One region of the Paraburkholderia sp. RL17-337-BIB-A genome, then DNA from elsewhere that is predicted to be linked to it. Evidence: predicted binding sites of a transcription regulator. Region 1 holds the regulator's gene; the other holds the start of a gene.
The links. The regulator LexA, encoded in region 1, represses DNA repair genes until DNA is damaged. The targets are predictions, from matches to a motif close to ACTGTATNNNNATACAGT.

Region 1 (4,211 bases):
ACGTTCGCTCGTCTAGGGGCGACCGTTCGGCCAAACGGTGATTCGCTCAAGCAATAGCGCTCGCCAAACGATCACTCGTTCAGGTTGACCGCGTTGAGCTTCCACGTGAACAATCCTTCGCGCCGAAAGATCGCTGAATAACGCGCATCGCCAGCACCATGTTGATAGGTGACGACGAACTCGTTCAGGCTGCGATAGCCCGCGGTTGTCTGCGGCGGTTGCGGTGGCGTTGCACTGTTCTCGCCGCTATGGCCGCTATTGGCCGCACTGTTTACACCATTGCCCGCGGCGGGGGCTGCAGGCACCGATGCAGGCACCGCGGCGTCCGGCGAATTTCCAGCGGCAGGCGGCGCCGGCGGCCGCTCGCCCGGATCGCCGCGCGGCGGTATGCCGTTCAGCAAAGCCGCAACGCCGTCGGGTGTTGCATAAGCATCGACCAGTGGACCGATCAAGGCCACGCCGATCATTGCGCCAATGGCGGCCAACGGATTGCCGCTGCCATGCGCGTCGAGCCGCCGCGATAACAAGCCGGTGACCTGCTGTTTCAGGCTCTCGCGCAAGGCGGGGAAGTCGACGTATTCATTGACGGTTTGCGCATCACGCGCATCCGCCGCGCGTTTGAGGTTATTCAGCGCCATGTAGGGCGACGCGTAACCGAACCCCAATGCGGCGATCACCGCAATCACAATCAATGTGACGATTAGAGGCCGGGTTGCGCTGCGTCTGGTGCGTGTTGAAACTGCCATCGAGTGGGATTCTCCGTCAGGTGTGATCTAACGTGGACCGCGGCCACGCGAAAACGATCCCAGACGATGTGCTGTGGAGGCGGTACGGCAGCCGAAAAAACTTCGCGCCGCATAGCTGCATATCCGCGCGCCGCACAACGGCATTGGAGCGGAGGGCTCGCCCAGTGCTGCTCATGCCTCGAACACCGCGCCGTGCACATTGGCCTCGTCGGCGATACAGCGATCGATCATGCGGCATACGGCGTCGACCGTGCCGACCATGATCAGCCGCGACGGCCCGTGATAGACCCGTACCGGCGCGCGACGCGCCGGTTCAGCCGTATTCAGCCCTGAATTCAACGACACGCGAGCAAATGCAGGCAACGAGGACGGCAAGCTCGATCCGCTGGCGGGCGCGTCGAACAGCGACGGAGCACTGGCCGAGGACGGCTCGATCAGTGAGCAGGGCACCAGCTTGCGCAAATGGCGCAAACGACCGAACTGGCGAAAAGGCAGCAGGCGGGCAAGGCGTTCCATGAGTCTCTCCAGGCGATTCAACGTTGGGGCAGCGTTCGGGCAGCTTTGAGGCAGTTTCGAGGGTGGCAAGGGCGGCTGGGGGCCGCTTTGAGGCAGCCCTCAGGCAGCTTTTGAGCCAGCTTCGGGGCGGCGCAGGAGCGAGTGGTTAGAACTCGCCCGGACGGATCAGCCCGACGGCGATACCTTCGAGCGCGAATTCCGCACTGCCGGTTTCAACGAAGATGTTGTCGTAATCGGGGTTCTCGGCAATCAGCTCGATACCGTTCGGCCGACGCTTCAACCGCTTGACCGTCACGTCGTCGCCAAGGCGCGCGATGATGATCTGGCCGTCTTTGGCTTCGGTTTTTTTCTGCACCGCGAGCAAGTCACCGTCGAAGATGCCCGCGTCGCGCATGGACAGTCCGCGCACCTTCAGCAGGTAGTCCGGCTTGCTCGAGAACAGCGCCGGGTCGCACGCGTAGTGCTGCGAGATATGTTCCTGCGCGAGGATCGGGCTACCCGCGGCCACGCGGCCGATCAGCGGCAACGACAGTTGCATGATGCTGGCGTGCGGCAGCGTGAACTGGTACGGCGAATCTTCCGCGCCCGTTAGCAGGCGAATGCCGCGCGATGCGCCGGCCGCGAGTTCGATCACACCCTTGCGAGCCAGCGCCCGCAAATGTTCTTCTGCCGAATTGGCCGAGCTGAAACCCAGCTCTGCGGCGATCTCCGCGCGGGTGGGCGGAAAGCCGGTGCGTTCGATGGCCCGGCGGACCAGATCGAAAACCTGCTGCTGTCGTGCGGTGAGTTTGGTCATGGGGCTACTGTATGGATGAACAGGTGACTGTATTTTTATACAGTATTCCGCGCAATTCAAGCTTTACTTTAAGTTCGTGACGCAGGGTGGCGTTCGAGCGTCGGATTCCGACGTCTAAACAGCCGTTTTCGTGCCGCAACGCCTTATCCAGCCGTCATTACCACTTTTGCGTATTAAAGAATGAGGAAACATTATTTTTAATGATGAAAGCCCTTCGATAGACTGGGCTCCGAGTTGGCGCTCATGTGCACGTGACCGCGACGCAAAACAACACCACACGCTGTTTCAGCGGACCACCACGCGGAGAAAGTTGGCAATGAATCATCAAGGCACGGGGCTGGCAGGCAAGACCAAAAAACTCATCGCGGCGCTCGCATTCGGCGCGGCAGCGGCGCTCGGCGTCATGGCGCAGGCACATGCAGCCGACACGACGCTGCTGAACGTGTCGTACGACCCGACGCGCGAACTGTATCAGGACGTCAACCAGGCATTCGGCAAGGAATGGAAGGCGAAGACCGGCGAGACGATCACCTTCAAGCAGTCGCACGGCGGCTCGGGCGCGCAAGCCCGCTCGGTGCTGGACGGTCTGCAGGCGGACGTGGTGACGCTGGCGCTCGCCTACGACATCGACGCATTGGCTAGCAAGGGTCTGGTCGACAAGGGCTGGCAAAAGCGCTTGCCGGATAACGCCTCGCCGTACACGTCGACAATTGTGTTTCTGGTGCGCAAGGGCAACCCGAAGCACATCAAGGACTGGGACGATCTGATCAAGCCGGGTGTGTCGATCGTCACGCCGAATCCGAAGACCTCGGGCGGCGCGCGCTGGAACTACCTGGCCGCATGGGCCTATGCTGAACATCTGCCGGGCGGCAACGACCAGAAGGCCAAGGACTTCGTCGGCAAGCTCTACAAGAACGCCGGCGTGCTGGATTCGGGCGCGCGTGGCGCGACCACCAGCTTCGTGCAACGCGGTATCGGCGACGTGTTGATTGCGTGGGAAAACGAAGCGTTCCTCTCGCTGAAGGAATTTGGTCCGGACAAGTTTGAAATCGTCGTGCCGTCGGTGAGTATTCTGGCCGAGCCGCCGGTTGCGGTGGTGGACAAGGTGGTCGACAGGCACGGCACGCGCAAGGTGGCCGAAGCGTATCTGAACTTCCTGTACAGCGAGCAGGGTCAGGAAATCGCCGCGCGGAACTTCTACCGTCCGCGTTCGAACAAGGTACCGGCTGAGCTGACGGCCAAGTTTCCGAAGCTGAAGCTGTACACGATTGACGATTCGTTCGGCGGCTGGGCGAACGCGCAGAAGACGCACTTTGCCGACGGCGGCGTGTTCGATTCGATCTACTCGCCGCAGTAAGCCGCGCTTAGCCGCGGATAGCAATAGACAGCTGGATCCGCGCCGTTCGGCGCGCAAGGTATCACCCCGCCACGAAGCGCGCCCCCCGGGGCGCGCTTTTTGGCGAGCCAGGCGGCCGAAAAAAGAGCCGCCGGCCTCAACCCTGAAGAGTACTCAGCATGACGACGTTGACTTTCCGAAAACCGAGCGCGTTGCCCGGTTTTGGCCTGACACTCGGCATCACGGTGGCTTATCTGAGCCTCGTGGTGCTGATTCCGCTTGCGGCGGCCTTTCTCAAGACCGCGACGCTCGACTGGCCTCAGTTCGTGCGCGCGGTGAGTTCGCCGCGCGTGCTCGCGTCGTATCGCCTCACGTTTTTCTCGGCCCTCGGCGGCGCGCTGATCAACGCGGTGTTCGGCTTTCTGGTCGCGTGGGTGCTGGTGCGCTATACGTTTCCGTTCAAGCGCATCGTCGACGCGGTGGTCGATCTGCCGTTTGCTTTGCCGACCTCCGTGGCCGGCATTTCGCTCGCGGCCGTGTATGCGGGCAACGGCTGGATCGGGCAGTTCCTCGAACCGCTCGGCATCAAGATCGCGTTTACGCCGGCTGGTGTGCTGATCGCGCTGACCTTCATTGGTTTGCCGTTCGTCGTGCGGACCGTGCAGCCGGTGCTCGAAGAGTTCGAACGTGAACAGGAAGAAGCCGCGGCGTGCCTCGGCGCGTCGCGCTGGCTGACGTTTCGCCGCGTGGTGTTGCCGGCGGTATTCCCGGCCTTACTGACCGGCTTCGCGCTGGCGTTCGCGCGGGCGCTCGGCGA
Region 2 (4,211 bases), 2.0 Mb from region 1:
TTCGAGGCGCGTCAGCAGATCGTTGAACGACGTCACCAGCGGCTCGATTTCCGGCGGCGCGCGGCGGGCTTCGAGCGGCGACAGATCGTCCGGGCGGCGTGCGCGAATATGCGCCTGCAGGGCATGCAGCGGCGCGAGGCCGCGCGACAGGCCGAACCAGACCAGCAGGATCGCCAGCGGCAGGATCACGAACTGCGGCAGGATCACGCCTTTGATGATGTCGTTGGCAAGCTGGCTGCGTTTGTCGAGCGTTTCGGCAACCTGCACCAGCACAGGCTGCGCGCCGGGTGTCTGCGGAAACTCGACGGTCGTATAGGCGACGCGGATATCGTTGCCACGCAGCATGTCGTCACGGAATTCGACGAGGCCCGGCGGCGGCCGGTCTTCCTCGTGCGGCAGCGGCATGTCGCGCTCGCCGCCCACCAGTTCGCCGCGCGTGCCGAGTACCTGATAGAACACGCTGTCGACGTTGTCGGCACGCAGAAAGTCGCGGGTGGAGTCGGGCAGCGAGAGCTCCGCCACGCCGTTGATCGGATGGATCTGGCGGGCGAGCACATAGGCGTCGGTTTCGAGCGCGCGGTCGAACGGGCCGTTGGCGATCGACTTGGCGACCAGGTAGGTGACCGCGAGGCTCATCGGCCAAAGCAGCAGCAGCGGCGCCAGCATCCAGTCGAGAATCTCGCCGAACAGCGAGCGCGGGCGCGCTTCGGCGGCGGCTTCGGTCTCGTCGGGCGGGGCGAACGGATTGGCGTAGCGCTCGTCGCGCGCCTCGTCGAGGTCCGCCGCGTGCGCCGTGGCGCGGTCTGCGCGTGCGGACATGGGCGTGCTCTATTTGTAGTGATGGCTCGCCGGCATGGCTGCCGACGAGGGCGAGGTGGGCGGCTCGGGCTCGGTGGGGGCGTTGGCGCTCATATTTGCGTTCGCATTCACGTTCGCCGGCAGGGCGGCTTTTTCGAGGCAATACCCGAGCCCCCGCACGGTGATGATACGCACACCGCTCGGCTCGATCTTCTTGCGTAGCCGGTGCACATAGACTTCGATCGCGTTATTGCTGACTTCCTCGCCCCATTCGCACAAATGGTCGACGAGTTGTTCCTTCGACACCAGCCGGCCGATCCGTTGCAGCAGCACTTCGAGCAAGCCGAGTTCGCGTGCCGACAGATCGATCACCTGCTCGTTGACATAGGCGATCCGGCCGACCTGATCGAACGACAGCGAACCATGCCGCACCACCGTCGGGCCGCCGCCCGCGCCGCGCCGGGTCAGCGCGCGCACGCGCGCCTCGAGTTCATTGAGCGCGAAGGGCTTGGCCATGTAATCGTCGGCGCCGAGATCGAGTCCCTTGACGCGTTCGTCGACGCTGTCCGCGGCCGTGAGAATCAACACCGGCACGGTCGAGTTGCGGGCGCGCAGGCGGCGCAGCACCTCGAGCCCCGACATGCGCGGCAGGCCCAGATCGAGGATCAGCAGGTCGAAAGTTTGCATCGAAAGGGCGGTGTCGGCCTCGACGCCGCTCTTCACGTGATCGACGGCATAGGCCGATTGGCGGAGTGATCGAACCAGACCGTCCGCGAGTATGCTGTCGTCTTCGGCAATCAGAATTCGCATGGTGCGCCAACCTTGCCTTGCCGGCACCGTGGGTATCCATGGCGCACAGCGGTCTCCGAAAATTATTGTGGGTAGTTGGGCGGCGCGACGGTAAAAATGCGCGTTCGCATGAGAATCGCGCTTGCCAAAACTACTGTTTTTTTATACAGTGTCTGAGTTTCGTGTGCTGTCCTTGCCGAGTAGGTTAACTCGTGGGCTGCACATCTGCCTCAGGCGCCGTTCATCATAGCAAAGGACGATTCATGGAAGAAAGCAAGAAAGGCTCGGCTGGACTGACTGCTGAAAAGAGCAAGGCACTCGCTGCCGCGCTTGCGCAGATCGAAAAACAGTTCGGCAAAGGGTCGGTCATGCGGCTCGGCGCAGGTGAGGTAGTCGAAGACATCCAGGTGGTCTCAACCGGATCGCTTGGCCTCGACATCGCGCTGGGCGTCGGCGGTTTGCCGCGTGGCCGTGTGGTCGAAATTTATGGTCCGGAATCGTCCGGTAAAACCACGCTGACGCTGCAAGTCATCGCCGAAATGCAGAAGATCGGCGGCACGGCAGCGTTTATCGACGCGGAACACGCGCTGGACATCCAGTACGCGGGCAAGCTCGGCGTGAACGTGAACGACCTGCTGGTTTCGCAGCCGGATACCGGTGAACAGGCGCTGGAAATCGCCGACGCACTGGTGCGCTCGGGCTCGATCGACATGATCGTGATCGACTCGGTCGCGGCACTCGTGCCGAAGGCCGAAATCGAAGGCGAAATGGGCGACTCGCTGCCGGGTCTGCAAGCGCGTCTGATGTCGCAAGCGCTGCGCAAGCTCACCGGCACGATCAAGCGCACGAACTGCCTCGTGATCTTCATCAACCAGATCCGTATGAAGATCGGCGTGATGTTCGGCAATCCGGAAACCACCACGGGTGGTAACGCGCTGAAGTTCTACGCGTCGGTACGTCTGGACATTCGCCGGATCGGCTCGATCAAGAAGAACGACGAAGTGATCGGCAACGAAACGCGCGTGAAGGTTGTGAAGAACAAGGTATCGCCACCGTTCCGGGAAGCGATTTTCGACATCCTTTACGGCGAAGGCATTTCGCGTCAGGGCGAAGTCATCGACCTCGGCGTGCAGGCGAAGATCGTGGACAAGGCCGGCGCCTGGTATAGCTACAACGGCGAACGGATTGGCCAGGGGAAGGACAACGCGCGCGAGTTTTTGCGTGAAAATCCGGACATCGCCCGTGAGATCGAAAACCGTATCCGTGAATCGCTGGGCGTGAATGCCATGGCTGAAGCGGCGACGAGCGTCAGCGCCGAAGTCGCGGGCGAAGAAGAGTAACCCGCACGTGATACGCAAGGGCCGGCCGCTGTCTAACGCTGCCAACGCTGGACGCAACGCGGACGGCCCGCGTGACGGTGATGACGATTCGTTCGAGTCGCCGTCATCCTCTTCGTCGGAACCTTCCTCATCAACTTCCTCGTCGACTTCCAGGTCTACCCGGTCGTTTGGGCGATCGTCGGGAAACTCGTTTGGCGGTTCGTCTGGTCGTTCCTCGAGCAGTTCGTTCGGGCGTTCCTCGAACAGCTCGTTTGGCAGTTCCTCCGGTCGTTCTTCGGGCGGTTCGTTCGGCGGCTCGTCTGGCAGTTCGTCTAATAGTTCGTTCGGCAAGTCTTCTGGAAGCTCTTTCGGGCGTTCCACCTCGCGTGCGCCGCGCTATCCGGGCAGCAACGCTGCCTCCCAGCGCTCATACGCGTCAGATCCCGATCCCTTTGCCGCAGCCGGCGACGCCGATCCGTTCGAGCCATTCGAACCCTTCGACGCGCATGATCGCGCCGCAGGTCGTCAGCCACAATCCGACGCTTCCGCGCAAGACACAACAGACCCGTCCGAAACCACCTATACCCGCTCGCGCCGCACACCCGGTGAGGCGAAGCCCGGTCAGGACGATGCAAAAAAATCCCAACGCCCGGCTCGTTCGCTAAAAGGACGGGCACTCGGCTATTTGTCCCGGCGTGAATACAGCCGCTCCGAACTGGCGCGCAAGCTGAAGCCATTCGTCGAAGAAACCGATTCGCTCGACACCTTGCTCGATGCGCTGGAAGCTGAAAACTGGCTGTCCGATTCACGTTTTGCCGAAAGCCTGGTCCATCGGCGCTCGTCGCGCTTGGGTGCGAGCCGTATCGTCGGCGAATTGAAGCAGCACGCGGTCGACCAAACGCTAGTCGAAGAAGCCAGTGCGCAGCTGCGTGAAACCGAACTCGCGCGTGCGCAGGCCGTTTGGCAGAAGAAATTCGGCCGGCTTCCCGAAACGGCTGCCGAGCGGGCCAAGCAGGCGCGCTTTCTGGCATCGCGCGGTTTCTCGGGCGCCACGATTGGCAAAATTCTCAAAGGTATCGACGAGGAGTGAAGCGGCGACTATCTGGTACCGCGTATGGGTGCCGCCTAGGCTCCAGCGCGAAAACCTCCTCGTTTTGCCGTCACACCCTCACTTTGAGATAGCGTCTGCCGCGCTCTCCGGCCTGCCGGGCGGCCCTGCGCATTCCGACCTGTCTCAAATACCCAGTATGCTAAAATTCATGGGTTTTCCAATCCGGCCTTTCCTTCCCGCATGCCGCTCTCCCC

Region 2: recA (recombinase RecA) is a predicted target of LexA. The motif match lies at 1,741-1,758, and genes of this name have one in related genera.

The regions. Positions count from the first base shown of each region.
Region 1 is NZ_JARESY010000001.1:2,618,849-2,623,059, reverse strand. Features, by position in the region: gene P0D84_RS11785 (DUF2939 domain-containing protein) at 72-746, opposite strand; gene P0D84_RS11780 (hypothetical protein) at 918-1,262, opposite strand; gene lexA (transcriptional repressor LexA) at 1,408-2,058, opposite strand; gene P0D84_RS11770 (sulfate ABC transporter substrate-binding protein) at 2,375-3,415, shown strand; gene cysT (sulfate ABC transporter permease subunit CysT) at 3,574-4,211, shown strand, end outside.
Region 2 is NZ_JARESY010000001.1:591,684-595,894, forward strand. Features, by position in the region: gene P0D84_RS02815 (sensor histidine kinase) at 1-819, opposite strand, end outside; gene P0D84_RS02820 (response regulator) at 829-1,608, opposite strand; gene recA (recombinase RecA) at 1,851-2,927, shown strand; partial or broken gene recX (recombination regulator RecX) at 3,379-3,996, shown strand; gene P0D84_RS02835 (DUF2889 domain-containing protein) at 4,198-4,211, shown strand, end outside.